Regions from separate parts of the Loigolactobacillus coryniformis subsp. coryniformis KCTC 3167 genome, predicted to be linked through region 2. Evidence: predicted binding sites of a transcription regulator. Region 2 holds the regulator's gene; the other holds the start of a gene.
What was found. Region 2 encodes HrcA, which represses chaperone genes, less so after heat shock. Its sites were predicted from a motif close to TTAGCACTCNNNNNNNNNGAGTGCTAA; they were not measured.
Positions count from the first base shown of each region.

Region 1: a site for HrcA is predicted at 6,848-6,874, ahead of clpP (ATP-dependent Clp endopeptidase proteolytic subunit ClpP). Genes of this name have one in related genera too.

Region 1 covers NZ_CP017713.1:2,161,423-2,176,766, forward strand. The annotation lists gene LC20001_RS10700 (phosphoglycerate kinase) at 1-90, opposite strand, end outside; gene gap (type I glyceraldehyde-3-phosphate dehydrogenase) at 236-1,258, opposite strand; gene LC20001_RS10710 (sugar-binding transcriptional regulator) at 1,296-2,333, opposite strand; gene rpoN (RNA polymerase factor sigma-54) at 2,503-3,804, opposite strand; tRNA gene LC20001_RS10720 (tRNA-Arg) at 3,947-4,018, shown strand; gene LC20001_RS10725 (SDR family oxidoreductase) at 4,159-5,007, opposite strand; gene LC20001_RS10730 (TMEM175 family protein) at 5,090-5,662, opposite strand; gene LC20001_RS10735 (alcohol dehydrogenase catalytic domain-containing protein) at 5,807-6,793, shown strand; gene clpP (ATP-dependent Clp endopeptidase proteolytic subunit ClpP) at 6,911-7,492, shown strand; gene LC20001_RS10745 (thioredoxin domain-containing protein) at 7,569-8,081, shown strand; gene whiA (DNA-binding protein WhiA) at 8,130-9,077, opposite strand; gene LC20001_RS10755 (gluconeogenesis factor YvcK family protein) at 9,098-10,099, opposite strand; gene rapZ (RNase adapter RapZ) at 10,096-10,980, opposite strand; gene LC20001_RS10765 (hypothetical protein) at 11,287-11,673, opposite strand; gene argH (argininosuccinate lyase) at 11,834-13,216, opposite strand; gene LC20001_RS10775 (argininosuccinate synthase) at 13,220-14,440, opposite strand; gene uvrA (excinuclease ABC subunit UvrA) at 14,651-15,344, opposite strand, start outside.
Region 2 covers NZ_CP017713.1:1,421,649-1,436,992, reverse strand. The annotation lists gene LC20001_RS14725 (MFS transporter) at 1-157, opposite strand, end outside; gene LC20001_RS14400 (hypothetical protein) at 154-318, opposite strand; gene LC20001_RS07085 (NAD(P)-dependent oxidoreductase) at 488-1,360, opposite strand; gene LC20001_RS07080 (hypothetical protein) at 1,653-2,024, shown strand; gene LC20001_RS07075 (SDR family NAD(P)-dependent oxidoreductase) at 2,033-2,827, opposite strand; gene LC20001_RS07070 (helix-turn-helix domain-containing protein) at 3,021-3,695, shown strand; gene LC20001_RS07065 (IS3 family transposase) at 3,692-4,585, shown strand; gene LC20001_RS07060 (hypothetical protein) at 4,651-4,950, opposite strand; gene LC20001_RS07055 (ring-cleaving dioxygenase) at 5,074-6,039, shown strand; gene LC20001_RS07050 (alpha/beta hydrolase) at 6,042-6,659, shown strand; gene lepA (translation elongation factor 4) at 6,740-8,578, opposite strand; gene dnaJ (molecular chaperone DnaJ) at 8,710-9,861, opposite strand; gene dnaK (molecular chaperone DnaK) at 10,165-12,021, opposite strand; gene grpE (nucleotide exchange factor GrpE) at 12,054-12,695, opposite strand; gene hrcA (heat-inducible transcriptional repressor HrcA) at 12,715-13,755, opposite strand; gene hemW (radical SAM family heme chaperone HemW) at 13,948-15,090, opposite strand; gene ribF (riboflavin biosynthesis protein RibF) at 15,087-15,344, opposite strand, start outside.

The DNA.
Region 1 (15,344 bases), 740 kb from region 2:
AACGCCACCTTTGATCGGTACGTTAAAGTCTACACGGATCAACACTTTTTTATCTTTAACATCTAAATCAGAAACGATTAATTTAGCCATAGTGAATAGCCTCCTATTTTAACTATTTAGTCGTTGCCAGCCCGCGGGCCCTGCGCGCTGACCAACAAAAAAAGCAGAGGGAGTCAACCTCCCTCCGCCTTTTTTAAAGCATTATGCGGTTTTGAAACCTACTAGTTCTAACGGATTAGAGAGTAGCGAATTTCAATAAAGTACGAACCATTTGGCAAGTGAAGCCATATTCGTTGTCGTACCAAGCAACAGTCTTAACTAATTGCTTGTCGCCAGCAGTTGTAACTTCTGTTTGAGTTGGGTCGAAGATTGAACCGTAAGTTGTGCCAATGATGTCACTTGATACGATTTCGTCAGCGTTCCAGCCAAAGCTTTCGTTACCTTCAGTATGCTTCTTGATAGCTTCGTTAACTTCGTCAGCAGTAACCTTTTTGTCAAGGATAGAAACTAATTCAGTTAATGAACCGTCAACAACACCAACACGTTGTGCATGGCCTTGTAATTTACCTTGTAATTCTGGGATAACCAAGCCAATAGCTTTAGCAGCACCAGTTGAATGAGGAATAGTGTTAACACCAGCTGCACGAGCTGCACGTAAGTTACCGCCACGAACAGGGCCGTCTAATAACATTTGTGTAGAAGTGTAAGCATGGATAGTTGTCATAGTACCAACTTCAACGCCAAATTCTTTGTTCAAGAAGTAAGCCATAGGAGCTAAGCAGTTAGTTGTGCATGAACCAGCTGAAACAATTGTGTCATCAGCAGTCAATACATCGTCGTTTACGTTGTAAACAACTGTCTTCAAATCGCTACCAGCTGGAGCTGAGATCAAGACACGTTTTGCACCTGCATCCAAATGAGCTTGTGATTTAGCTTTGGATGTGTAGAAACCAGTACATTCAAGGACGAAATCTACGCCGTCATTTTTAACCCAAGGAATATCTTGTGCTTTAGGTTCAGCATATACACGGTATTCTTTGCCGTTAACAACGATACCATTGTCAGTAGCGCTAACTTCGCCAGCAAAAGTACCATGTGTTGAATCATATTTCAATAAATGAGCTAACATAGCAGGTGAAGTTAAGTCGTTGATTGCGACAACTTCGATATCGTTAGATTTAGCACCTAATTCGAAGATACGACGGAAAGCTAAACGGCCGATACGTCCAAAACCATTAATACCAATTTTTACAGTCATGCCTAAATTTCCTCCTTTAGGAAATAAAAAATTTATTTTAAAGGGTTACCCCTTTTAAAATCAAGTTTGCGGCACCTTCATCCGTGATCAACCACGTCTGATGGGGTGCTAGTTGTGTGTATGCCTTGATAGCAGCTGCTTTATTTGCGCCACCAGCAACAGCAATCACACTGGGAATTCTTTCAAGGTCGCGAAGTTGTAAACCAATTCGAGGAATCTTATAAACGACTTCTCCCGCTTGATTAAAGAAATAACCAAACGCTTCGCCAACCGCCTGTCTTTGTTGCAACATGGCTATCGTTTCAGCAGACATATCCCGGCGTTTTGCCATTGGAATTGCCTCACCAATACTATGAACCACCGCCGAACTTTTGTCAACTAACTGTAACACTTCTTTAACCGCAGGCTCGGCTAACAAAGGTTTATAAGTCTGTTCGCTGACATGTTCAGGGATATACAACACACGATGTTCGCCGCCAGTATGGACCGCCATACGCGCACAAACTGCATTTGCTTGAATATCAACTGCTTCACCTAAGCCGCCACGAGCAGGTACAAAAGTCAAATGCCGCTGCTGCGATAATTTTGGCGTCAACGAATTAGCTACATTAGCCATTGTTGTGCCACCCATTGCCGCAATAACGTTCTCACCTTTGGGCAAAATAACGTCCAGCGTTTCATTAACTAACTTGCCCATATCGGTCAGAACTTTCGGTAACTTGGTGGAATCGCCAGCTACGATCAAGCAATGATCGATACCGAGCACTTTACTCAGTTGTTTTTCTTTCGAATGTACACCGAGCAAACGCTCCATGACAGTTGTTAAGCTTTGATACGCTTCTTCACCTTGAGTGGTCAAAATCATACCAGACTTAGAAGTTGTGATCAAACCGTGTAACCGTAAAAAATCAGTTTCGGTTCGTAATGCACGCTCGCTCATGTTGAGTTCTTGGGCTAATAACCGCCGACCAATTGGTGCCAGCCAATAAATGGACTGCAACACTTGGTAACGCTGTTTAACCACGTCGATCAAGTCCGGCGCCAAAATTTCTAGCCAGGCTAATTCCTGATGCATGCTGATCCTCTTCCTTAGTGGGACTATAATCGTCCAACTATGTCGTATAATGACCCATCATGGCCAAAAAGTAAAGTGCACAGTCAATCTGTCCACTCCTCAAGCACAAAAATATTATAACAAGACCACTGCTGAAATGCAAGGCTCAACCCCCGATAAATCAAGGATATTAATCGAAGCGCTTTCGCTTTGATGAGGCTGCAATACCAAGACTTTCGCGATACTTGGCAACCGTTCTTCGCGAGATTGTCACTCCAGCTTTACCCAATAAAGCTACCAGATGTTGATCCGATAATGGCTTATGCTTATCTTCTGCTGCAATCAGATCCTGTAATTGTTGTTTAACACTAGCTGCGGAATCGGCTTGTTGGTTGCCGACAGCATTGGTAAAGAAATGCTTTAATTCAAAAATGCCAAAGTCAGTCTGCAAGTATTTCCCATTCACCGTGCGACTGACCGTTGACTCGTGAACACCTAGCTTGGTCGCTACATCGCGTAATAATAACGGCTTCAGTGGTCGTTTTACATTGAAAAAGAACTCATGCTGCCGTTGAATGATTTCTTGGCCGACACGAAGGATCGTGTTTCCGCGCTGCCCAACACTTTTTCGTAACCATTCAAACTCCTGCTTTTTTTCTTTCATATACTCAGTCACTTCGCGGTCATTGGTTTTCAGCATACGATCAAAATAATGCTGCTGAAAAACTAGCTGTGGCTGTGATTCATTAGTTAAATTTAACTGTAGCTCATCCCCTTGTGCGTGAACCACCAACTCAGGACGCACAAAATTGTTTTGGGTTTGGCTAAAGGCAGCACCCGGCCGTGGGGTCAACGTCTGCACGTAATCGAAAATATGCTGAATCTCAGCAATATCAACACGATATTTGGTCGCGATCACATTCCACTTGCGTTCGACAAAATTAGTGAAATCTTCCTCCAAAACAATATAAGCCAAGTTAGGCGCACTATTATCACTTTCTGTCTGCAACAATAAGCTTTCTTGTAAGTTACGTGCACCTACACCAGGCGGATCTAACTGCTGTAATAATGTGATGGCATCTAAAATCTGCACCGCATCAGCACCCGTTTTAGCACTGATCTCTTCATTGGTGATCCGTAAGTAGCCGTTAAGATCGACATATTCTAATAGAAACAAGACTAGATCACGCAACGGCGTATCGCGCATGGTCAAATGAACTTGTTCTAATAAATAGTCGAATAACGATTGCGTCGTGTCCGGAATTGCATTCATAAAATTATCAACGCGGCGCTGACTACCACTTAAATTAGCTTGGCCCTGTGTTGTGTGGCGTACTGCTAACAACGGATTTTCTAAACTTTTTTGCTGTAAGAACTGTTGTAACCCATCGGCATTGTATTGCAAAATCTGGATCGATTGTTGCAATTGCTGCGTCATCGCAAGCTTTTGGACTTGTTTTTGTTGCTGACTAAGTCCCTGTTGGTATGCCATGTTGACCGTTCCTTTCGTTTGACCGTGCTAAGTTACTCTCTATTTTAGTCAACTTACTTTAATTTGGCTATAGATTATTTTTTCTGTATTAGGACTTGTTTTTTATGCAGATTTCCGGTAAGATTATTTATGTTGTTCAGATGCGCCTGTAGTGTAATGGATATCACGTGAGATTCCGGTTCTTGAGATGGGGGTTCGATTCCCTCCAGGCGCATAAATAATTTCGAGTTCGGCGCCTTGTTGATGCAAGGCGTTTTTTAATTATCGCGATAAAATTTGAAGCTCCCACTTGATGATTTAATACCAAAAAAGTCACCCGACTGTGCATTTTTGCATAAGTCGGGTGATTTTGTTTTATCCAGGAAAGGTGCCGCCGTTGACATGAATAGTTTGACCAGTGATGAAACTACTGTCCACTGCAGCTAGGAATACGTAGCTTGGTGCCAATTCATAAGCTTTGCCACCGCGTCCCATTGGGGTTTTACCCCAATTTTCTAATTTATCTGGCGGAAAAGTTGCGGGAATTAATGGTGTCCAAATCGGTCCCGGTGCAACTGCATTAACTCGGATATCACGTTTTAATAGTTCTTCGTTTTGCGCTAAGGCACGGGTCCAAGAAACAATTGCACCTTTGGTCGATGAATAATCTAACAAAAGTGGATTTCCTTTGAAGGCCGTCACTGAGGTCGTATTGATGATTGCGCTATGATCCGCTAAATATGGTAGCGCTGCTTTGGTCAGATAAAACTGACCAAAAATATTCGTTCGAAAAGTACGCTCAAACTGACTATCAGTTAGTGCACCCACTTTTTCTTGGACATGCTGTTCCCCTGCATTATTGACCAAGATATCAATGTGTTGAAAAGTTTGCATCGTTTGATCCACCACTTGCTGGGCAAAAGTTGGTTCGCCAATATCGCCTTGGCAAACTAACACACGCCGCCCTAATGCAGTGATCTTATCCTTGATTGCTTGAGCATCGTCAGTTGATTCATAATACACGATCACGATATCTGCCCCTTCGCGCGCATACAATAATGCCACTGCGGCACCAATACCGCTATCACCACCAGTAACAATGGCAACTTTGTCTTTAAGTTTATCCGCTGGTCGATAAGTGGGATGGTCGATCTCAGGTGTTGGCGTCACATTTTTACTACTGTCATTGATCAAGTAATTTTCTTTGGGCTGCCGTTCTGTCATCTGTGAACCACCTCTTTATTAGGATTAAGTTCAAAATAACAAGTCCGGCGTAGCAAAACAATAAATACGCATGCGCTTATTTTCAGCGGAATTCCTGCTCAACGCGCCGATTAGGAATAAACCACAGAATCGAAACCACAATGCTAGCTACCAGGCCAGCTGGCGGCCAAACCAAGGTCAATAAGCAGCCGATGAAATAAATCAACAGCGATAACCAGCGTTTATGATCATGTTGTGAAATGACTGCCACCCGTGAATTTTGTCCATTGGCATGAATTAAGCAGCAATCAAGTAAATTATAGGTCAATCCGCACATAAACGAGACAATTGCATAGCTCAATTCGGGCAACATCGCAGTCAAATTTTCGCCGACCCAGGCAGTCGCAAATGGCAACAAACTAAGCCAAAATAATAAGGCGGTGTTAGCCCACAATACAATGCCATCAATCCTTTTGACGGTTTGATAGAGATGATGATGGTTATTCCAGTAGATAGCGATCGCGACAAAACTAACCACATACGCTAAAAAAGGTTCGATCAACTGATGTAACGCTGACCACGATACACCTTCTGGTGGCCGTAGATCTAACACTAAAATGGTGATCAAAATGGCGATTACGCCATCAGTAAAAGCTTCCACACGACTTTTAGACATTTAACCTCAACTCCTTGAATTTAATACTTACGATATTTTTTCAAACATAGAATAGCATGTTCACCATAAATGAGCTCAGGAGTTGTTTCGCTTACTTGTGCTATACTTTTAGTCAGTGATTAATTAGAAAGTAGTGTGATCAAAATGCAGGCACTGTATGTAAATTCAGCTACTGCCCATGAACTCAATGCGCTAACACTCGGGGAACAGCCTCAACCACAGCCCGCTGCAGATGAAGTTCTTGTCCGCGTCCACGCCGTTGGTTTAAATCCAGTGGACTACAAATTAGTGGAAGAAGGTAATACAAATTGGCAATTCCCGCATATTTTTGGCTTGGATGTTGCTGGTGAAGTCGTCACAACTGGTGCTGCCGTCACTGGCTTTAAAGCTGGCGAACGTGTTTTTTATCACGGTGACCTGACTAAAAATGGCGGCTTTGCCGAATACGCGGTGGTCAAAAGTTATGCCGTCGCCAAAATGCCCACCGGATTAAGTTATGAGCAAGCCGCCGCCCTACTTTGTGGCGCCATGACTGCCTATGCCGCTGTCTACCGTAAAGCTAATCTGACCAATCGGCATTCCGTTTTGATCCACGCCGGTGCTGGTGGTGTCGGCGGAATTGCCATTCAATTGGCCAAACAAATTGGTTTGACCGTTTATACCACGGTTTCGGCGCGTAAACGCGCTTTTGTACAAAGCTTACAGCCAGACCATATTATCGATTATCAAACCACTGATGTGACCGCAACGATCAAAGAATTGACTCAGGGACTCGGCGTTGATCTGATCATCAACACGATTGGTTCTACCGAGGCGACTGCTGATCTACAGCGGTTGGCTTACAATGGCGCGCTAGTCACGATCGTCGGTGAACCTGATCTAAGTCATTATGATCTCGGTCGTTATGGTCAAAGTGTCCTTAGTGTTAACTTAGGTGGTGCTCATCAAAGTCATAATCCACAGCAACAAGCGGATTTAGCAACAATGGCAACTGCTTTAGGTGAACTCGTTGTGACTAAAAAACTTGATCCAATGATCGATCATGTCTTGTCCTTCGAACAGATTCCCCAAGGCCTACAGGCGCTCAAACAACATTTAATCAGTGGCAAGCTTGTGGCAAGAATCGATTAATTTTTCAAATATTTAGCAACTAAATATTTGACCTTTTTTGACCAATAGTCTAAACTAGCATTACACTTAATTGAGTGCTAAAATTAATTTAAACTTGAAACTTTAGGAGGTCACACTATGTTAGTTCCTACAGTCATTGAACAATCTTCACGAGGCGAACGTGCTTATGATATTTATTCACGTCTGTTAAAAGACCGTATCATCATGTTATCTGGTGAAGTTAACGACCAAATGGCCAACTCGATCATCGCCCAACTACTATTCTTGGACGCCCAAGATTCTGAAAAAGATATTTCAATCTACATCAACTCTCCTGGTGGCTCAGTTTCAGCCGGCTTAGCAATCTACGATACAATGAATTTCGTTAAATCCGATATTCAAACGATTGCTATGGGGATGGCTGCTTCAATGGCCAGCGTTTTACTTACAGCTGGTACTAAAGGCAAGCGTTTTGCTTTACCTAACTCAACTGTCTTGATCCATCAACCTTTAGGTGGTGCTCAAGGTCAGCAAACTGAAATTGAGATCGCTGCACGCGAAATCTTGAAGACCCGTAATCGTTTAAATAAAATTTTGGCTGAATCCTCTGGTCAAGATCTTGAAACGATCCAAAAAGATACCGACCGTGACCATTACTTAACTGCGCAAGAAGCTAAGGATTATGGTTTGATCGACGATATCATGGTTAATCAAAAATAGTTTATTTCTGTACCCTACCGGCAATTGTTGGTAGGGTATTTTTAGTAGTAGACATTCAAAAATGGAGGTACTGATTATGGATACATCTGCGATCGATTTAACTAAGATCAGTCAGCGCGGGTTAGTTGTCGGCGATATTAATGCGCCGATCACTGTGATTGAATTTATCAATCTGCGCTGCCCCTATAGCAAAACCTGGTTTAAAAAGGCCGCCCCCATTTTAGAACCTGCAGTGGCCAGCGGCCGAATCAAACGAGTTTTCAAACTTTTCGACAAACCTAAAGTGACCCTAAGAAAAGGTAATCTAGCCCAACATCACTTACCCTATGACCAACCGGAACAAGCCTACGCCGCAATTAAAATTTTATTTGCACAACAAACCGAGTGGGGCGAACAATTAAACGACACCCAAATTGAAGCTTACATTAAACAACATTTTGGTTTTAAATTGCAGCCAAACCAAGCAATGATCGATTTAGTTTTAAATGAAGCCGCAGCCGCTAACATTCAATTTGTCCCAACTGTGATTATTGGAGAAGCGATTTTTGACGAACACATTACAACTGAAGAATTAGCCAAATTGATCTAATCAAAAAGCCGACCAAACTAATAAAATAGTTTGATCGGCTTTTTCAGCTTACGAAGTGACTTTACCCGCCCGTAAGTTATCGGCAATTTGCATTAATTTACGTAAGCGGTGGTTGATTCCTGACTTAGAGATTGCGCCACTAGGAACCCGCTCACCTAATTCTTTTAACGTAATATCAGGATTAGCTAAACGTAAAATAGCAATTTCTTGCAACTTTTGCGGCAGGCTATCTAAGCCCGCGACCTGTTCAATAAACTTAATATTCTCCACTTGATGCGTCGCCGCATCGATCGTTTTATTCAAATTGGCAGTTTCACAGTTAACTAAGCGATTCACCGAATTACGCATATCACGAACGATTCGGATATCTTCAAATTTCAGCATCGCACTAGTCGCACCGATCAGCTGTAGGAAATCAGCGATCTTCTCGCCTTCCTTTAAGTAAACGATATAGCCGCCACGACGTTCGGTCACCCGAGCATTCATTCCAAACTGGTTGATCATCGCGGCAATCTGTAGATTATGTTCCTCATATAATGAATAGATCTCCAAATGATAGCGACTCGTTTCAGGATTATTAACGGAACCACCAGCTAGAAAGGCCCCACGTAAATATGAACGCATTTTCTGGTCGGACTCCTTAACTTCTGTAGAAGGTAAGGTTGATAACGTCGATGCACCAGTTAAAATATGCAGATCATTGAGCACTAATGTACTGCCATGTTTTAAGCGGACAATGTAAAGATTATTCTTTTTTAATTTCATTTTACGCCGAACCAATAACTCAGCTTCAATTGAATAATTATCACGCAACAAGGCGTAAATGCGGCGAGCAATTGCTGGATTTTCTGTTTGCACGTTTAAAACAAATTGATGATTGGCAATACTTAATGAACCATTCATCCGAATTAAAGCTTCTAATTCAGCGCGTGCGTGTTCACGGTGGACCTCCAGCGTGGTGAGTTCTTTCTTAACTTCACTAGCATATGACCCCAAATCCGCCACCTACTTTCTAATTAATCGTGTGGTTGAAAGGCTAAATGCAATAATTCTTGTGCCACTTTATCGCCATCATGAAAGACACCACGATCGTGGAGCGACAAGAAATTATCTGAGATCACGCGACAACCAAGTTCGCGCAAGCCCTTAAAATCGTGTTCAACTTGAACTAAGTACTCATCATATTTTTGATGATCCATATAGTTAGGTGGAACTGGTTCAGTATTGACCAATACCGTATTAACGAATTGACTACCTAAATGTTTAGCCAAAACACGAACGTGATCAGCATCAGTAAAATGCTCCGTCTCACCTTTTTGCGTCATGATATTGCAGACATAAGTTACATCAGCCTTGGTTTGGCGCACTGCCTCCCCGACGTTACTGATCATTAAGTTGGGTAGAATGCTGGTGAACAAACTCCCCGGCCCTAACACCACTGTGTCGGCGTCCATAATCGCCGCAATGACTTCATCTACTGCTTGCGGCGCAGCATGAGTCGGATCTGCTGGGGTGACCCACACACGATCAATACTTTTACCGGCAGCTGTAATTTCTGCTTCTCCAGCAAGTTCAGTACCATCACTAAAATGCGCGTTTAATACCAATGGATCATCACTGGCCGGATAAACATGGCCATCGATCTCCATCATGTTTGACAACTCTTGGACCGCACCAAAAATACCTGAGCGCATTTCGGATAACGCCGCAATGATCAAATTACCGATCGCATGACCGGCTAAAAATGAATCATCACTATTGAAACGATATTGAAAAATATCCAAATAAAGTTGCGGTAAATTAGATAATGCCACCAAGACATTACGGATATCACCAGGTGGAACCACGTTAACGTAATTCCGAATGGCGCCTGACGAACCACCGTCATCAGCCACAGTCACCACAGCCGTAATATCAGTATTCTGCTTATGCAAACTTTTTAAAATAACCGGTAAGCCAGTGCCACCGCCGATGACAACCATCTTCGGCCGTCGATAATTTCTGGGCGATCTTGTCATGAGCGATTCACAGTCTCCTTCCGCTTATTCATATCGCGATGGGTCGTGTCAACCGGATAGTGTTGCCCCAGATCCTTACCTAATCGTTCCGCCAACGCAACTGAACGATGTTGCCCACCAGTACAGCCGATTGCGATCGTTAAACTCGTTTTACCTTCTTTTTCATAGCCAGGCATGATGAAATGTAGCATACTGCTAAACCGTTCATAGAAGTCTTCCGTAGCCGGTTGTTGCATAACGTAATCATAAACAGCCTGATTCAAGCCAGTTAACTTTTTAAATTCAGGCACATAATATGGATTAGGCAAGAAACGAACATCCATCACAATATCCGCATCGATCGGTACACCATATTTAAAGCCAAACGACATCACTTCAATATGGAACGTCGTGGTTTCTGCGGATTTAAAGTTATTAAAAATCTCCTCACGCAGTTGCCGTGGCGTCAATTCAGTCGTATCAATGATCAATTGTGACCGATTTTTGATCTCAGCCAACAAATTCCGTTCCTTGACGATACCATCTAATAAACGGCCTTCCATTGCTAATGGATGAGCGCGCCGTGTTTCTTTGTAACGCGAAACCAACTCTTCATTAGAAGCATCTAAAAAGAGGATCTTGGTTGTAACAAAATTAGTGTTATCCAAATTAGCCAGCATTTCATCTATTTCATCGTAAAACGCACGTGAACGTAAATCGATAACTAGTGCGATTTTGGTAACTTTACCTGATTCTTTGACTAATTCCCAAAACTTCGGTAACAAGCTAGGTGGCATGTTATCAACACAGAAATAGCCGAGATCTTCGAAGCTTTGCATGGCAACTGTTTTACCAGCGCCACTCATGCCAGTGATCACAACTAAATTTAAAGTATCTACCATTTTCAAATTCCTTTCTAGAGCTGTGCTGAACCATGCTTTTCCGCATGATTACACGATTAAGGTTAAGTTTACTCGTATTTTTTTGCGAATAAACGGCTATTATTCCGGGTACTGATTATTTTACGGCACAATATAGTCGCAAAAAATCTGGTGCTATTTTACATTTAGCTAACGCCGCCATTATGGCAACGCCCCCTAGTGTCTCACTTTCGTATCTAAATTAGTGTAACATACCGGGTGTATCATTACTAGTTTTATACCGATTAAAAAAGCTGTGCCCAGTAGCACAGCTTTTATTCCCCATCATTAAGTCTCTTGTAGCGGTCGTTCAGGCACTAACGCCTGCGGTAACCAAAACATTAAATCGATCAGCCCTAATAGCGCCGTCACACCCAATAATAGACGTAAACCCAGTGCACCCACGCTAAATACTACCGGTACGCCGGCAACAATAAATAGCAACAAGTTGATTGCCAACCACCCCGTCAATAAATAATATCCGTAATCAATTTTGATCAACTTACCTAGCATTGGCAAAATGTATAATCCAGTAAACACACATAATGCAAGCCACATTCCAGTTCCATTGAACATCGATGCTTCTGGTACAACCGGGTTCGCGGCCATTAACATAATCACTAAACAACCACAGAGCCAAGAACCAGCGCTTAATAGCCTTGCTTGATACTTCATACCTGAACGCCTCCCAACGTTTTAGCAGCAGCTCAAACCAGCAATTACCTATTTATTTATCTATTTTTATTATAACTTAATTAGATTAAAAAGCGCTTAAATTACACTTTTTTTGCGGCGCAAAAAAAAACGCCACTTAAGCGTGACGTTTAATTAAAGCTTATTGCAAAGCAGCTTTCGCGGCTGCAATTTGTTTTTTGATTTGATCAAAACCAGTACCACCCAGCGAATTACGCCGCGCGACGGCTGTCCGTGGATCTAGTGCTTGATAAACATCCACCGCGATCAATGGTGACAATGCCTGATAATCGGCTAATGAAACATCCTTCAAGTATTTATGTTCTTGAATACATTTCAAAACTAACTCACCGACTAGCTCATGTGCCTGCCGGAATGGTAACCCTTTGCTAGCCAAATAATCGGCTAACTCAGTCGCGTTGGAAAAATCGTGACTAGTAGCGTGCGCCAAATTGTCAGTTTTTACTGTCAAAGTATCCAGCATCCCCCGGAAAACAGTCAACGATTGTTCAACCGTATCGACCGCGTCGAACATGCCTTCTTTGTCTTCTTGGAAATCCTTGTTATACGCCAACGGTAAACCTTTCATCACGGTCAACAGGCCCATCAGATCACCATAAACACGGCCGGTTTTACCCCGGATCAACTCAGCCATATCTGGATTCTTCTTTTGCGGCATGATCGAACTACCAGTAGAATACGTGTCAGATAACTCCAAATACTGAAATTCTTGGGTATCCCACAGAATGATCTCTTCACAGAAACGAGAAAGGTGCATCATCAATTGCGCACAGTTACTGAGAAACTCCAGAATAAAGTCACGGTCGCTGACCGCATCCAAACTATTCTGGTAGACATCCGTAAAACCTAATTGCTCAGCGCTGTACTCACGATCAATTGGAAATGTTGTCCCGGCTAAAGCTGCCGCCCCTAGTGGCGAACGATCGGTGTGCTTTAAGTTAAATTCAAAGCGATTGTAGTCACGTTGCAACATTTCATAATAGGCCATTAAATAATGGGCATAAGAGATCGGTTGGGCATGCTGCATGTGGGTATAGCCCGGCATCAATGTTTCCACGTGCTGATCTGCCTTATTCACGACGACCTTCTGCAATTCAACGACTAATTGCAGAATCGTGTGCAAATGATTTTTTAAATATAAATGCATATCAGTTGCAACTTGATCGTTCCGACTCCGTGCGGTATGCAATTTACCGGCTACAGGCCCAATCTCCGCAGTCAACAGACTTTCAAGATTTAAATGAATGTCTTCATTTTCAATCGTAAAATGCAATTCACCGGCGGCTAATTTTTCCTGCAAAGTGTGCAAGCCAGCCGTGATTTGATCAGCTTCGTCGCCCTTTAAAATGCCGGTGTGTTTCAACATCGCAACGTGTGCTAATGAGCCGTGCAGATCCTCAGCCGCCATTTTTTGATCAAAATGGATCGATGCACCAAAGCTTTGGACGTATTCACTTGGTTCTGCGGTGAAACGACCGCCCCATAATTGATGATTTTCTGCCATAAACTACTCCTTTGCCTGTTCGCCGTTAACTTTGTCCTGCACTTGTGTATAAACTTGTGTTGGTAGACCCCAAAGTTTGATGAAACCAACTGCGGAAACATGATCGAATGTATCTGACGAAGTGTAAGTTGCCAAATCTTTGTCGTACAACGAATATGGTGACTTCCGACCTTCAACAGTTGCGTTGCCTTTAAATAATTTAACCCGGATCGTACCAGTCACAACCTGTTGTGACGTCTTCAAGAACGCCAATAAAGAACTAAATAGTGGTGAGAACCACAAGCCATTATAAATGGTGTTCGTCAATTGTAATTCAATCGTTGGCTTGAAATGTGCTAAATCACGTTCAAAGGTCAAATCTTCCAAAGCTTTATGCGCCTTGATCAGAACTTCGGCAGCTGGTGCTTCGTAAACTTCCCGTGATTTGATACCGACCAAACGGTTTTCAATATGATCGATCCGACCGATACCATGTTTGCCGGCAATTTTATCTAATTTAGCGATCAAATCAACCAAACCTAATTTTTCACCGTTCAAGGCAACCGGCACACCTTGTTTAAATTCGATCTCAACTTTATCCGCTTCATCAGGTGTATCTTCAATTGCGTTAGTCAAATCATAAGCATCAGCTGGTGGTGTGACCCAAGGATCTTCCAAAACGCCGGCTTCGTTAGCCCGACCCCAAAGATTTTGATCGATTGAGTAAGGACTGCCTAGTTTAATTGGTACTGGAATATCATGGTCTTTGGCGTAATTAATTTCTTCTTCCCGTGACCATTTCCAATCACGGACAGGTGCTTCGATCTTCATTTCTGGTGCTAAAGCCCGAATCGCAACTTCAAACCGTACTTGATCGTTCCCCTTACCAGTACAACCATGGGCGATAGCCGTCGCGCCTTCTTTTTTGGCCACTTCAACTAATTTCTTAGCGATCAATGGCCGCGACAAAGCAGAAACCAATGGGTATTCACCTTCGTACAAGGTGTGGCCTTGTAAAGCAACGGTGACGTAATCTTGGGCAAACTCTTCACGACAATCTAACGTGTAAGAAGCAACTGCACCGATCTTCAAGGCTTTTTCCTTGATGAAGTCCATGTCCTTGCCAACTTCGCCCACGTTAATACAAGTTGCGACCACGTCGTACCCTTTTTCGATCAACCAAGGAATTGCAACAGAAGTATCCAAGCCACCAGAATACGCTAAAATAATTTTTTCATTTGCCATTTAAAGCCACTCCTTACACATTTAAATTATCATTAAACTTAATTAATTTTCTTTAATCATTTGAATGGATTCATCATAGCGCACCTTTTAAAAAAATGCAACATTTTTTGATATTTATTCAAAAATAACTTAAATATTCGCTTTTAAGTGTATATTAAGCCTTTTTTCTGCAATAAAAAAGTGAGCTAAATTTTCAGCTCACTCTCATTTCTATTCTGGTTCCTTAAAGCGTGCCCGCTTACTATCACGTTCTAAAACTGGCTTAAGGTACTTACCCGTATAACTGTTTGGCGTCGCTGCAATTTTCTCTGGTGTCCCAGTTGCTAAAACTTCGCCACCACCAGCGCCACCTTCAGGACCAAGATCGATCAAGTAATCAGCCGTTTTGATCACGTCTAAATTATGTTCAATGATCAAAACAGTATTGCCGGCATCAACTAAACGATGTAGCACAGTCAATAACCGATTAATATCGTCAGTATGCAACCCAGTTGTTGGTTCATCCAAAATGTAGAACGTCTTCCCAGTCTGCCGCCGATGTAATTCTGAGGCTAATTTCATCCGTTGTGCTTCACCACCGGACAAAGTCGTAGCCGACTGACCAAGAGTCACATAGCCTAGGCCGACATCAACGATTGTTTGTAACTTACGGCGGATCTTAGGAATTGGTTCAAATAACTTCAACGCCTGCATCACCGTCATATTCAGGACATCGGAAATATTGTAACCTTTATACAAAACTTCCAACGTTTCTGAATTATAACGCGTGCCATGACAAACTTCACAAGGCACATAAACATCCGGTAAGAAATTCATTTCAATTTTAATAATGCCGTCACCTTTGCAGGCTTCACAACGACCGCCTTTAACATTAAAACTGAATCGATTCTTTTTATAGCCGTGA
Region 2 (15,344 bases):
ACGACATGACCAACAAAACAAGCCCGGCCGTCGTCAAGCTTTCACCAAGATCATCGTGCAAATAAATCGTTGTTAAGGGCCACATAAAGGCGGCGCCGGCATTGATCAACAGATTAGCCAACAATAACCAGCGGAGTTTAATTGACTGCCCGCTCATTTTTTATGTGCCCGCCGTTGTCGTTGAAATTGGGTCAGGCTCACGATCAATAACGCCAAGCCGGCGATCCATAACGGCGTCAATTGCCGAGCGAGCCCTAATAAAAGTAAAATTATGCCAGCCAAAAAAATTGAATAAGTTGTTTTCGATATCAATTGCATTATCCCACTCCTCTATCGTAAAAGTCTGTACAAATCAGGTCGTTGATTGAAATCGACGGCGCCAAATAAGACCAAGCCATATTATACCATGCCACCAACTAAGTCTAATAATTAATTGTCGCTAACAAAAAAACTACGACTTTTTAGCCGTAGTTCCACTGCTCAACACTTATTCAGCTGTCCACCATAACTTGACTAGCGCCTGTGTGCCATCATCACCCAACGCTTTGTCTTCCACCAAACGCCGGTACAACTCTGCAGCAGCCTTAGTCGCAGGCAGATCCAACTGTTGCTTCTGTGCTTCATCTAAAGCGATTCGTAGATCCTTCAGAAAATGCTTTGCAAAAAAGCCAGGTGTATAATCATGGGCTAAAATACGTGGCCCGTAATTAGTCAAGCTCCAGTTAGCAGCACCGCCAGCGCTAAGTGTTTCAATTATGTCCGGTAAGCTTAAGCCAGCCTTTTTAGCGTAGACCAACATTTCGGTCATCCCAGTCATGGTTCCCGCGATCATGATCTGATTGGCCATTTTAGCATGCTGGCCCTTACCTGCACCACCAAACAGATGATAACTTTGCCCGATCACCTTAAATAGCGGCACTAACTGTTCATACGTCGATTGAACGCCACCGGCCATGATCGTCAGCGTACCGTTTTTGGCGCCAATATCACCACCGGATACTGGAGCGTCAACCGCTTGGATATCACGTGTAATTGCCGTTGCGGCAATCCGCTGCGCCAAAGTTGGCGTACTTGTCGTCATATCCACCACAATGCTGCCAGTATTCGCACCAGCAAAAATACCTTCATCCCCATAATAAACCGCTTCAACATCCTGGGGATAGCCGACCATCGTGATCGTAATATCACTGCTAGCGGCTACTTCACAAGGACTATCTGCCCAAGTTGCGCCACTGGCCAATACCGCTGCAGCATGAGCCTTAGTACGATTATAAACTGTGACCGGAAAATTAGCCTTCAATAAATTTTTGATGATACCTGTGCCCATGACGCCAGTACCAATAAAACCAATTTTTTGCATATAATTCACTCCTCTATCGGACTTAACGGATTGTTTTTGCACAATCTACTAACAAATTCCCAGACGCGCGTAGCTTTTATCAGCAATAATAAATACCCAGCATAACAATAAGCTTGCGCCTTTGAACGACGACAAAAATGTTGATAGCAACTAACTACACGCCCCCGCCAGAACTACCTAAATTCTTCATAACTACCTTTATTCTAACATTATTCGCTAGGACTTCACTTGCAAAACCCTTGAAAAATGCTATATTAAGGTCAATCACAGAAATGAAAAAGAGGGCGATTTTTTGAAAAGAAAGTTACGTAATATTTTGCAGGTTGTCGAAGAACATGGTGATCAGATCGAGACGTTGATCAATCCCAGTACGTTACAATTAAAATTTGCCGCCCAACCCGCGTTTGTCGATGATTTGATCGTTGATAGTGAAGTTTTTCAACTACTTAAATTATACGCGCCAGATGAAGCGGTTAGCGTCACGGCACCAATCACCGATCTGCCTAAATTTTTTCAAAAAATGTTCCAGAAAACTAGTGCCGCTGCGGCCAATGATTATAAAAAACATATCACTGAAAATAGTGAGATCACAGTTACAGTTGAGTTGATCACTGATGCTGAGCACCACGACATCGGAACACTCACGATTCAATTCTGGAAATAATCACTTAATTATCGTGTCCGGTACGGCTGGGCAATAATTTTACGACTAATACGGGGGGCTAAACGGTTAAAAGCCGCTAGCCACTGATAAGCCAATGGTAAGCGTAAAATTTGTTGTCCGCGCAACGCACTGGTCACGATTTTTTTGGCCACTTTAGCTGGATCCAATTGACTATGCGCAAGTAATTGGGCAATTAGTGGGTTAGCTTTTAAATACGGGGCTGTTTGTTGCTGAAAATGGTCGGTAGCTAATAAACTTGGTATAACCGTCATTAAATGGATCTGCGTCACTTGTAATTCAAAGCGGCTACCACGAGCAAAGCCGAGCAACGCTGCCTTACTTGCTGAATGGAACGCTGCGTACGGTAACGGTAGTTCGCCACCAGCCGAGGCAAGATTGATCAAATAACTCGGCCGCCGCGTCCAGTAGTGAGCCTGAATAAATAGCTGACTTAAAGTCAATGGCACCGCAGTATTTAATTGCAACACCTTTTGCGCCTCAGCCAATGACAAATCATTAATGGCGCCAAAACCTGGTAATGCAGCATTATTGACTAAAATATCCGGCACACCACAGCGCGCCACACAGCGGCGCCAAGCCGATCGGCCGTTGTCGTTCAATAAATCAGTTGCCAAAATTGCCACTGGGGCAGTGGTTAACCTGGCGGCTTGCCGAGCAACTTTTGCCAAACGTTGGTGATCACGTCCCAGTAAAAGTAAACGCATCTGGCGCCGTGCAAAGGCATAAGCTAATTGCTCACCCAATCCGGCAGAAGCACCGGTGATCATTACTAATTGCGTCATTGTGCCCTCCTCATTTAAAGCGTTTACTTTTAGTATAGCACGCCAATATTCTAGTCTCCCAACTTGCGGCTTTTCACTTTGCAAATTATTAAAAATCACGCGACCCTATCTAATTGTAGAGTTTGCGATAATCCCTTTGTGGTTGTCAGATGAAATACAATAATTCATCTGATGATTATGGAAGGATTTTTGTATGTCCAGATCTAAGTTCACAGTTCTCGAGAAGCTCAATTTAATTGAAGATTATCAGCAGTCGGGGCTCCCTAGGGCTACTTATGAAAGGCGGCATGGAATCGGTAAAGATACACTTAGAAGTTGGTTGATACGTTATCAAAGAGATGGTCTAGAAGGTCTGCAAGAAGCAAAGAAGAATATTCACTATAGTAAGGAGTTGAAGCATACAGTTGTCTTTGCGTACTTAAATGGCGAAGGTACATTTGGTGAGTTGGCGGACAGATATGGTCTGCGTAATGCTACCCAAGCACAAAACTGGGTTACCAAGTATAATGAGGACAAACCTTTGACGGCATCACCGTCCAGAAAGCGGGTCCCCACTATGCCTAAGAAGACAACTTTCGAAGAACGAATTGAAATCGTTGAGTACGTAGTCAAACATAAACATTCATACGCTGAGGCCGCAGAGCACTTTCAAGTCTCCTATCAGCAAGCACGATCTTGGGTGCTTAAGGCCAAGAACGGTGGTTATGAAGCCCTCGTCGATAACCGTGGTCATCACAGGGACGAGTCTGAATTGACTGATCTCGATAAGGCAAATCTTCGTATCCGCCAGCTGGAAGCTGAGCTTAAAGATAAAGAATTGGTGGAACAATTCGCAAAAAAATTGCTGGAACTTCAGCGCAAGGGGTGAATAAACAGCATCAACTGGCCTACGTCGCAATCAAAGAGGTCAGTCAAGGCAAGCGCGGTGCGCTTACCAAGTTATTAGCTGTTGTCGGCGTAAGCCGGCAGGCTTACTACAAAGGCTTAAAGCGTGAAGAAACAGCTTGGGAAGTTCGTGATCGTCAACTCAAGGAACGGATACAATACTGGTTTGATTTCCATCATCAGGGCATCGGTGCTGGGAATCTCTTAGTGAATCTACAGCATGATGAATCGATTACGTTTGAAGTGACCTATAAAATGATTCGGCGTGTGATGCGAGAGCTTGGACTGAGGTGTCAGATTCGAGTCAAGAAACACAGTCGTCAAAAAGCTAGTGAGCAGTACGTCCAAGACAATGTCTTAAACAAAAATTTTGATACGGACGCGCCTAACAAAGTTTGGTTGTCTGACTCGACTGAATTGAGATTCGACCCGAATGGTGAATACAAAATTCGACTGAGTGGCGTTCTTGATCTCTATGGACGCCTTCTCTTGGCACACAACCTCAGCATTACCGAAACCTCAGCTGCGGAAATCGAAGTGTTCCAACGTGCATTTGATCGTGTTGGAGACGTTCATCCATTGATTCATACGGATCGCGGCTCAGCTTATACATCTGGTGCCTTCAACAACTTTCTAGGCCGTTACGATGTGATACGCAGTATGTCTCGTCCAGGTACACCATACGATAACGCGCCGATGGAACGTTGGTGGAATGAGTTTAAATTGCGTTGGATGGAGCGTCATCCGATGCCTAAGACCCTTCAAGAACTCGAGAAGCTGGTTGAAGAAGGTATTGAATACTTTAATCACCACAACCGTTCGGCACAAAGAAACGGCCTCACTCCAGATGAATACTGGAATGAAGCCGCTTAGAAACAGATTCAATTTTTTATTATTTCATCTGTCAACTTGACAGGGCCTAGTGCAGTTTGCGATTTTTAGTTGACTTGTTCGGCAACCGCATCGATCAGCGGCTGCATTTTATCTATATCTTCATCACACTCAAAATAAGCACCGTGATAGATGTGCTGCACCTCAGGGTCAATATCTGGATAACGTTGATCAAAGGCTTTAGCTTGATAACTGCCATCAGGAGCCACAATAAACACCACACACCCCGCCGCGATTTTATATTTATGCGTAAACGTCACCGGCAATGTGAATTGATCAATCCCATTCTTGGCTTGCCGTAATTTAATCGAATGCGCCACATTATTTACGATCGTTTCAAATTTCATTTTTCGACCTCACTTTTTCTCTTGCGTCCTTAAAATTTTAACACAAAATAAGTGTCATTTCTTTACCGACTAAAAGTAAGTTGATATAATACTGCCAACCAATCAACTAAGGGGGCTATTCTTATGGCTAAATTACTCGGTTTACATCACGTAACAGCGATCACTTCCAGTTCACCAAAAATGTTTGCATTTATGACTGGTGTACTTGGTCTACACTTGATCAAAAAAACAGTTAATCAAGATGATGTGCGGACTTATCACCTTTATTTTACTGATGATCGAGGAACTGCCGGCACCGATATTACATTCTTCGATTTTCCTGGGCAATTTCAAGGCACTAAAGGACGTAATAGTATCGATCGCATCGGTTTCCGTGTGCCCAGTGATGCTGCTTTAGATTACTGGCAACAACGCTTTGACGACCACCAAATCGAACATGAAGCGATCGTCACTGAATTTGGCACCAAGACTTTGCGCTTCTATGATTTTGATCATGAACGTTATCAGTTGATCTCCGATGAAATTAATCATGGTGTGCCCGCCGGTACCCCTTATCTGGCCAGTCCAGTACCAAAAGAATTTGCGATCAGTGGCTTAGGACCAATGCGGATCACCGTCAACTATGCAGCAAAAATGGCGCAAGTGCTAACTGAACTACTTGGCTTTGCCAAAGTCGCCACTGAAGGTAATCAAACCTTGTATGAAGTGGCTAATGGCGGTCATGGTGCCCAAGTGATCGTGGCTGATGAACAATTACCAGCCGATGAAGTACAAGCTTATGGTACCGTCCACCACTTGGCCTTTCGTACTGCCGACGAAGCGGATTTACGTGAATGGATCAAAAAAATCTCCGCAGCTCGGTTGGCTCACTCTGGCTTCGTAGATCGTTTCTATTTTAAATCAGAATATTTCCGTCCTGGTCGCGGCGTTTTATTCGAAATCGCCACCGATGGACCTGGTTTCTTAGTTGACGAAACTTATGAAGAAGCTGGCGTACATCTAGAACTACCACCATTTTTAGAAGAACAACGCGCAGATATTGAAGCACACCTAGTTCCCTTCAATACCGATAAGAAAGCGGCCGATTAACCATGACTGAACTCAATTACTATTTTCAAGCAGGTGACCCTGCACAAGCACCACTTTTAATGCTCCATGGTACTGGTGGCTATGAAGATGAATTAGTTCCGCTAGCACAAAAAATAGCACCCAATAGTCCGCTACTAGGTATTCGCGGCCGTTTAGTTGAAAATGGCCGCACCCGTTACTTCTCTCATACCGCAACGGGCGGCTTTGACCTTAACAGCCTAGCACAAGAGACAACTTGGCTGCTGCAAACCATCGACCAATTGGCCGCTAAACATCACTTGGCGGTTAATCGCATGATCGTCCTCGGTTATTCAAACGGCGCTAACATGGCGGCACATGCTTGGCTGACCGGGCAAGCCCAGTTTAAAACGGGCCTATTATTTCACCCTATGCAGTTAACACCGTATAAAACGGTCCAACCATTATCTGACGTAAAAATCTGGGCTTCTCACGGTAGTTTTGATCCAATCGTGTCGGCAACTAACTTTCAAACACTGACCCAAAGCCTGACAACTGCTCAAGCTGATCTCACCGTGTTTGAAGCTGAGCAGTCCCACGCCCTCAGTCCACAAGAAATAACGGCGGCGCAGCAATGGTTACAGCAAAGCCAACGCTTATAAACTAAAAAGAAACCAACGCAAGATCGACTTTTGCGTTGGTTTCTTTTTATAACCGCGGAAATACATTTTCATGTAAGTCCCTATTTCTTATGACTTTCTTCCTCGTCGGTGCGTAAAACAGCCATGAAGGCTTCCTGTGGGACTTCCACTGAACCGATCTGCTTCATCCGTTTCTTCCCGCGCTTTTGTTTCTCTAACAATTTACGCTTACGAGAAATATCACCACCGTAACACTTAGCTAACACGTTTTTACGCAGTGCTTTAATGTTAGTCCGCGCGATGATCTTATTACCAATAGCAGCTTGGATCGGCACTTCAAACTGTTGCCGGGGAATAATTTTTTGCAATTTAGCAACAATATCGCGGCCCCGCTCCATCGCGAAGTCTTGATGCACAATGCTGCTCAATGCGTCGACCGCTTCACCGTTTAATAAAATATCCATTTTGACTAACTTACTTTCGCGATAACCTTCAATATTGTAATCCAATGAGGCGTAACCTTTAGTACTGGATTTTAGTTTATCGAAAAAGTCATAAATAATTTCTGACAACGGTAAATGATAGATCACATTGACTCGGTTATTGTCCAAATACTCCATGGTATCAAACTCGCCACGCTTATTTTGCGACAGCTCCATTACCGCACCAACATAATCATTTGGTACCATGATCGAGGCGTGAACGAAAGGCTCTTCAATTGAACGTACCGCTGCTGGATCGGGCATCTCTGACGGATTAGCCACAACTTTTTGTGTGCCGTCAGTCAAATTAATGTGATAAATTACTGATGGAGCAGTGGTAATTAGATCTAAATCAAATTCACGTTCAAGCCGTTCTTGAATAACATCCATATGCAATAAACCGAGGAAACCACAACGGAACCCAAATCCTAAGGCTTCTGAAGTTTCTGGTTCAAAGCTTAAAGCAGCATCATTCAAGCGTAATTTTTCCAGCGATTCGCGTAATTCATTATATTTTGATGAATCCACCGGATATAGTCCACAATAAACCATCGGCGTCATTTTACGATAACCTTGAATTGCTTCTGTCGCTGGATTATTCGCTAACGTCACTGTATCACCGACTTCAGTATCCTGAATCGTTTTGATACTAGCGGTAATATAACCAACATCCCCGGCCATCAGCATCTCCCGCTGAACAGCCTTTGGTGACATCACGCCGACTTCAGTCACTTCAAAAGTTTTGCCGCTTTGCATTAACTTGATCGTATCGCCTGGCTTGACGACACCTTCAAAAACTCGTGTATTCAGCACAACCCCACGGTAACTATCGTAAACTGAGTCAAAGATCAACGCACGCAATGGTGCCGTTAGATCGCCAGTTGGCGCCGGAACATCACTGACAACTCGTTCTAAAATTTCTTCGATCCCAATTCCTTGCTTAGCACTGGCTAACACGGCATCTTGGGCATCAATGCCAATATCGTCTTCGATCTCCGCCTTAACGCGTTCAGGATCAGCAGCTGGCAAATCAATTTTATTGATCACCGGAATGATCTCTAAGTCATTATCGATGGCCAAGTAAACATTGGCCAAAGTTTGCGCTTCGACCCCCTGTGCGGCATCAACAACCAAAACAGCCCCTTCACAGGCCGCCAAACTACGGGAAACTTCGTAAGAAAAATCCACATGACCGGGCGTATCGATCAAATGAAATGTATAAGTCTGCCCATCTTTAGCTTGATAAGCCAATTCAACGGCATTTAATTTGATCGTGATCCCCCGCTCGCGTTCAAGATCCATCGTATCGAGGATCTGTGCCTCCATATCACGCTTAGCAACTGTATGCGTCAATTCTAAGATTCGATCGGCCAAAGTTGATTTACCGTGATCAATATGGGCAACGATCGAAAAGTTGCGAATATGTTTTTGACGTTCTTGCATCGCTTTAATATCCATTATCTTGCCTACTTTCTCAATGCCCACTCACGTAGGCTATTCCTTTAAATTATAGCAAGCTCGCCGCGTTGGTGCAATTACGATTACCGTACTCGCAAAAAAACAGGTGGCATTTAGCCACCTGTTTGTTGCTACTTCTTGCGTTTACCGAATAACTTATCAAATAAGTTGCCTTCGGTTTCAGTCATGTCTTCACCACTAGCTTTGGCAAAAGTCTTCAAAGCTTCTTTTTGTTCGCCATTTAAATGCTTAGGTGTAACGACTTTAACCTTAACGTGCTGATCACCACGACCATTACCACGCAAACGTGGTGCGCCTTGTCCACGTAAACGGAAAGTGGTGTTGGTCTGTGTGCCAGCCGGAACCTTTAATTTCACTTTACCGCTAACGGTATCAACTTGCAGTTCATCGCCTAAAGCTGCCTGGACAAAACTGATCGGCACTTCTAAATAGATCTCAGCACCGTCACGTTCAAATTTATCACTTGGTGCCACGCGGAAAACAATGAATAGATCGCCGTAAGGGCCACCGTTTTCTCCCGCTTCACCTTGTTCCGACAAACGCATTTGTTGGCCATCTTCAACCCCAGCTGGGACTTTGACTTTAACACTATGGCGTTCTTCTTCGTGACCAGAGCCATGACAAGTTGGGCACTTTTCTTTGATTTCTTTACCGGTACCATGACAAACATCACAGACTTCACGTGATTGCATCCGACCTAATGGCGTTTGCCGTGTGACTTGAATATAGCCAGAGCCATGACATTTATGACAAGTATCAGGTGTTGTCCCTGGTTTAGCGCCAGTCCCATTACAAGTATGGCACATCGCTTCGCGGGTATAAGAGATCGTGGTTTCTTTACCAAAAACCGCTTCTTCAAACTTAAGATCCATCTGGTATTGCAGATCAGATCCTTGCCGTGGTGCGTTTGGATTTGAGCGTTGACCACCGCCACCACCGAAGAACTGACTGAAAATATCGTCAAAACCGCCAAAGCTTTGACCGCCACCAAAACCACCAAAGTCTTGGCCACCACCAAAGCCGCCGAAGCCACCTTGACCTTGTGGACCAGCTGAACCATATTGGTCATACTGCGCACGTTTATCAGCATCACCTAAAACTTCATAAGCTTCCGAAATATCCTTGAATTTCTGTTCAGCATCTGGTGCCTTGTTTAAATCAGGATGATATTTCTTTGAAAGCTTACGGTAGGCGCGTTTTATTTCATCTTGTGAGGCGTCGCGGCTAACCCCTAAAGTCTCATAATAATCTTTATCCGCCATGCGTATTAAGAACCTCCTAGAAATTTACGCAAATTTGACGAAACTTGCCAAAACAAGCGTCAAACTGCACTCCGTTACCATTAAAAACTTCATCAAGCATACCATAGATTAAAACAAAAAGCCAAAAGCCGCGATGGCTTTGGCTTCTTGTTGGAAAAGATATACTGCTCGTTTTGTTAAGCATAAACGTGTTTTATAAGGCAATTTCTTCCATATAACTACGTTTGCAAAACGAGCCACGCTGTGTCTCTTATTAACAAACTAGGTTATATTCCAGAAGCTGACCGCCTTATGGCACACTCTTTATTTTTTATCTTTATCGGGGTCGACTTCTTCAAAGTCACCATCAACGGTGTTGTCATCATCTTTCTTAGCATCACCAGTTGCTTGGTCTGCAGCGTCGCCGCCCTTAGCTTGTTGCTCTTTAGCAGCTTGTTCATACATTTTAACGGATAAATCTTGTACGATCTTATTCAAATCGTCGCGTTTAGCCTTCATGTCGTCCAAGTTGTTTTCTTCTTGAGCCTTCTTCAAAGCATCCTTAGCATCTTCTGCTTTCTTGATTTCGTCATCGGATACTTTGCCTTTCAACTCTTTCAAAGTCTTATCAGTTGTGAAGAGGAGTTGTTCAACGTCATTACGTAAATCAACTTCTTCTTTCTTCTTCTTATCGGCTTCAGCATTTTCTTCGGCTTCTTTTTGCATCCGTTCGATTTCTTCATCAGAAAGACCTGAAGAACTCTTGATCGTGATCTTTTGTTCTTTTTGGGTGCCCATATCTTTGGCCGAAACGTTAACGATACCGTTCTTATCGATATCGAATTTAACTTCGATCTGAGGTACACCACGAGGTGCAGCAGGAATGTCAGTCAATTGGAAACGACCCAAGGTCTTATCGTCAGCTGCCATTGGCCGTTCACCTTGTAAGACATGGATATCAACGGCTGGTTGGTTATCAGCAGCAGTTGAGAAGACCTGTGACTTGCTGGTTGGGATCGTTGTGTTACGATCGATCAACTTAGTGAAGACACCGCCCATAGTTTCAATACCTAATGACAATGGCGTAACGTCAAGTAAAACAACGTCTTTAACATCACCAGTAATAACCCCACCTTGAACAGCAGCGCCTAAGGCAACGGCTTCATCAGGGTTGATTGAACGATCTGGTTCTTTACCAGTCCATTGTTTAACGGCTTCTTGAACAGCTGGGATTCGTGTAGAACCACCGTTTAAGATGACTTTATCAATGTCGCCTAAGCTTAATTTAGCATCGCGCAAAGCATTATCAAATGGTACTTTAGTCCGGGCAACTAAATCGGCAGTCATTTCGTCGAATTTAGCACGAGTCAAAGTTTTCTCCAAATGCAATGGACCTGCGTCACCAGCAGAAATAAATGGCAAGCTGATCTGAGCTTCGTTAACACCAGATAAGTCTTTCTTAGCTTTTTCTGCAGCATCCTTTAAACGTTGTAAGGCCATCTTATCTTTAGAAAGATCGATGCCATTATCTTGTTTGAATTCAGCAACTAACCAATCGATGATCTTTTGGTCAAAGTCGTCACCACCAAGGTGTGTATCACCATTAGTTGAAAGAACTTCGAAGACACCGTCGCCTAATTCAAGTACAGAAACGTCAAATGTACCGCCACCTAAATCGTAAACTAAGATTTTTTCATCAGCATCGCCTTTGTCCAAGCCATAAGCTAAGGCAGAAGCAGTTGGTTCGTTGATGATCCGTTGTACGTTCAAGCCGGCGATCTTACCAGCATCTTTAGTTGCTTGACGCTGGCTATCATTAAAGTATGCCGGTACGGTAATAACCGCATCGTTAACTTCTTCGCCCAAATAGTCTTCAGAGAATTTCTTGATATATTGCAAGATCATTGCTGAGATTTCTTGTGGGGTATAAGATTTGCCATCAACATCAACTTTGTAGCCAGCTTCGCCCATATGACGTTTGATCGAAGCAACTGTATTTGGGTTAGTGATTGCTTGGCGTTTAGCCACTTCACCAACTTGTGTTTCACCATTTTTAAAAGAAACAACGGATGGTGTTGTCCGGTTACCTTCTGGGTTTGTAATGATTTTTGGTTCGTTACCTTCAAGAACGGCAACGGCTGAGTTAGTCGTCCCGAGGTCAATACCAATTACTTTAGCCATAAATTTCTAACCTCTTTTACCAATTTTTATTTTTATTGTGCGACAACGACCATTGCTGGTCGTAAGACGCGGTCTTTGAGCTTATAGCCCTTTTGTAATACCTGTACCACGGTATCAGGTTTTTGATCACCTTCCACAGCAACGGTTTGTACCGCTTGGTGAATGGTCGGATCAAAGGCCTGATCGGCAGCCGCGATCTCAATGATCTGATGATCTTTCAAAGTCCGTTCCAAATGATCATAAACCATTTGGACACCCTTCTTCAATTGTTCACCGTTCTTATCATTGACATCAACTGCTAAGGCGCGTTCCAAGTTATCGATCACTGGTAAAATATCCTTTACCAGATCCTGACCTTCATACTTAAGCAATTGCTCGCGTTCCTTTTTGAAACGTGTATTCATATTCTGAATTTCAGCTTCTGCCCGTAAATACTTGTCTTCCGTCGCGTCAACTTTTTCTTGTAACGTCTTGATCTGCTCAGCTTGTGGATCTGCTGCCGCAGAAGTTGCTTCTGCAGTGGCATCAGTTGCTGAATCCGCGGCTGAATCAGCTGTTGCAGAAGTTGCGCTGGCACTCTTAGGTGCTGTGCTTGCCGTTAAATCCTTCTCTGAAGGAAAATCAGCGTTTTGTGCTAAAGCATCTTCAGCTGCGGCTTGTTCATTTTTAGCCAAACAAATTCACCTCCAATGATCACTCATCCCCGCGATGGGTATAATAATCAGTTATTTTTTTAGCCAATTCTTCGCGGAAAACATCGAGTAAACCGATCATCCGTGAATATGGCATACTTGTGGGACCTAATAATGCGATCATCCCTTTGCCGTGATCGCCCACGTCATAAGTGGCAGTGATCAAACTAAAGTTACGCAGTAAATCGCTAGTTAGTTCGTCACCAAGTCGCACTTCAATGGACCGATCAGGGACACCGATCAATTTAGCTAAATCATCGTTTTGATCGATCAAACTATACAATGATTTCAATTGATCAACATTTTTGACGGTGGCCGGATTGATCAAGTTCATCTTACCGTCCACATAAAAGCGTTCCTGGGCCGCCTTTTTCAAGACGTTACCAAAAATATCCAAAAAGCCAGTTGGCGTGATCAGATATTGGGTCAAAAGCTGGGGAATATCGCTATGCAGACGCTTGATCACGCCAGTCAACGATAAACCGACCAATTGATCATTGATAATTCGAATGGCCTTCTCTAAGCTCTCACTATCCAGCTCCCGGGGAACATTGAAGATTTGATTCTCCACCGCCCCGTTATCAGTGACTAAAATCGCCATAACTTGCTGGTCGCCTAAAGGAACTAGCCGAAAACCAGTTAACCGTGCATCGCGTAACTCAGGGCCTAATGAAATAGCGGTGTAACTCGTCAAACTCGAAAGAATCTTGGCTGACTGCGCAATGATCTGATCAATTTGATGATAGCTTTGATCAAATGACGTTTCGATCACCGCTAAATCGTTGGCATCAACACTACTTGGTTCAACTAAATGATCTAAATAGTAACGATACCCTTTAGTCGATGGTACCCGCCCTGAAGACAAATGCGTTTTTTCAATCAAACCCATATCTTCTAAACGGACCATCTCGTTACGAACGGTTGCTGAACTGACATGCATGGGTAGTTGGTCGAGCAGCTTTTTAGAACCGACAGGCTGACCACTTTCAGTATACAAACGGACGATTTCCTTTAAGATAACCAGTTGTCGCTTGGTCAGCATTCGAACCACCTCTTTTTAGCACTTGATACATTTGAGTGCTAACACAATTATTAATATACCAACTCCACACGTTTAAGTCAAGGCAACAGCTGGTTTTTCCGCTAAATTATCCAAAATCAGTCTTACGACGGAGAAATCGCTCAGCACTAAAAACCCGCTCACTTTCCAGGGTTAAAGTTGCGCTACAAATGGCTAAGTTTCGTCATCCAATAAGAAAGCTTGAAAAACTTCATTCCCCATAAATTCACCACGTCGGGTTAAATGAATATGTTGCTCATCCTCTGCTAACAGCCCACGCGCCACTAATTCAGCGATCGTCGTCCCATAGAGTTCTGCCATCGGTAAACTAAATTTAGCGGCAAAGCGTGCTTTGTCGACACCAGCAACCGTTCTTAACCCAAGAAACATTTCTTCTTCGATTTGTTCACTACGCGGCAAGACATGCCGTTGCAAGACAGGCACGTGTCCCTCATGTAGCGGGGTTAAATATTGTTGGATCGGACCAAAATTTTGGTAACGTTCCTTACCTAAATAACCACTGGCACCGGCACCAAAGCCGAAATAATTGTCATTGCGCCAGTAGGTCAAATTATGTTGTGATTCGTAGCCTGGTCGTGCAAAGTTACTGATCTCATACTGAGGTCGTCCCGCAGCCGCAAATTTTTCCAAAGCCAACTCATACATATCAGCTTCAACATCTTCTGAAGGTAAATGTAATTTACCCTGCCGCATTAAATTATAGAAAACTGTTTTTCGTTCCAGAATCAATGAATAGGTTGAATAGTGTGGTAGATCCAGCGCAATCGCTTTATCCAAACTATCGGTAAAATCAGCCATACTTTGACCCGGTAAGCGAAAAATTAAGTCAATACTGATGTTTTCAAAACCAACTTTACGTGCATTTGCAATCGCCGTATAAACATCAGCGCTACGATGGATTCGCCCAATCTTTTTCAACACGTCATCATTAAATGACTGCACTCCGATACTTAAACGGTTAACACCATGGGCATGCAATACCGCTAGTTTATCCGTAGTTAGTAGATCATTGGGATTGGCTTCAAAAGTGAATTCTTGACCAGTAAAAGGTAAAATCTCCTGCATACCGGTTAGTAGACGATCTAATTGCGCCGGCGTCAAGGTTGTCGGTGTGCCGCCGCCGACATATAACGTATCAATTGTTTTTTCAGGATGAGCGGCCGTAACTAAGCACATTTCTTGTAACAAACAATCCACATAATCATCTACCGGTTGTCCTGCCAAAAAAACTTTGTTGAAATCACAGTAATAGCAAATATGCTCACAAAAAGGAATGTGGATATAGGCACCGGTCATAGTGTCACCTGCCCACTATGCTGAGTAAAATAGTCCTGAGTATGCTGTTTATCTTGCTGTAATTGTTGAACTAAGCCAGTAGCATCCGCAAATTTTATTTCCCCGCGTAGCCGCGAGAACCACGCAACTTGTACCTGTTCCCCGTAGACCATTTGATCAAAGTCTAAAACATAGATCTCAACTGTAACTGCGTTATCATCACCGAAAGTTACATTACGGCCAATCGAAGTCATGCCAGTGTACCAGCGGCCAGC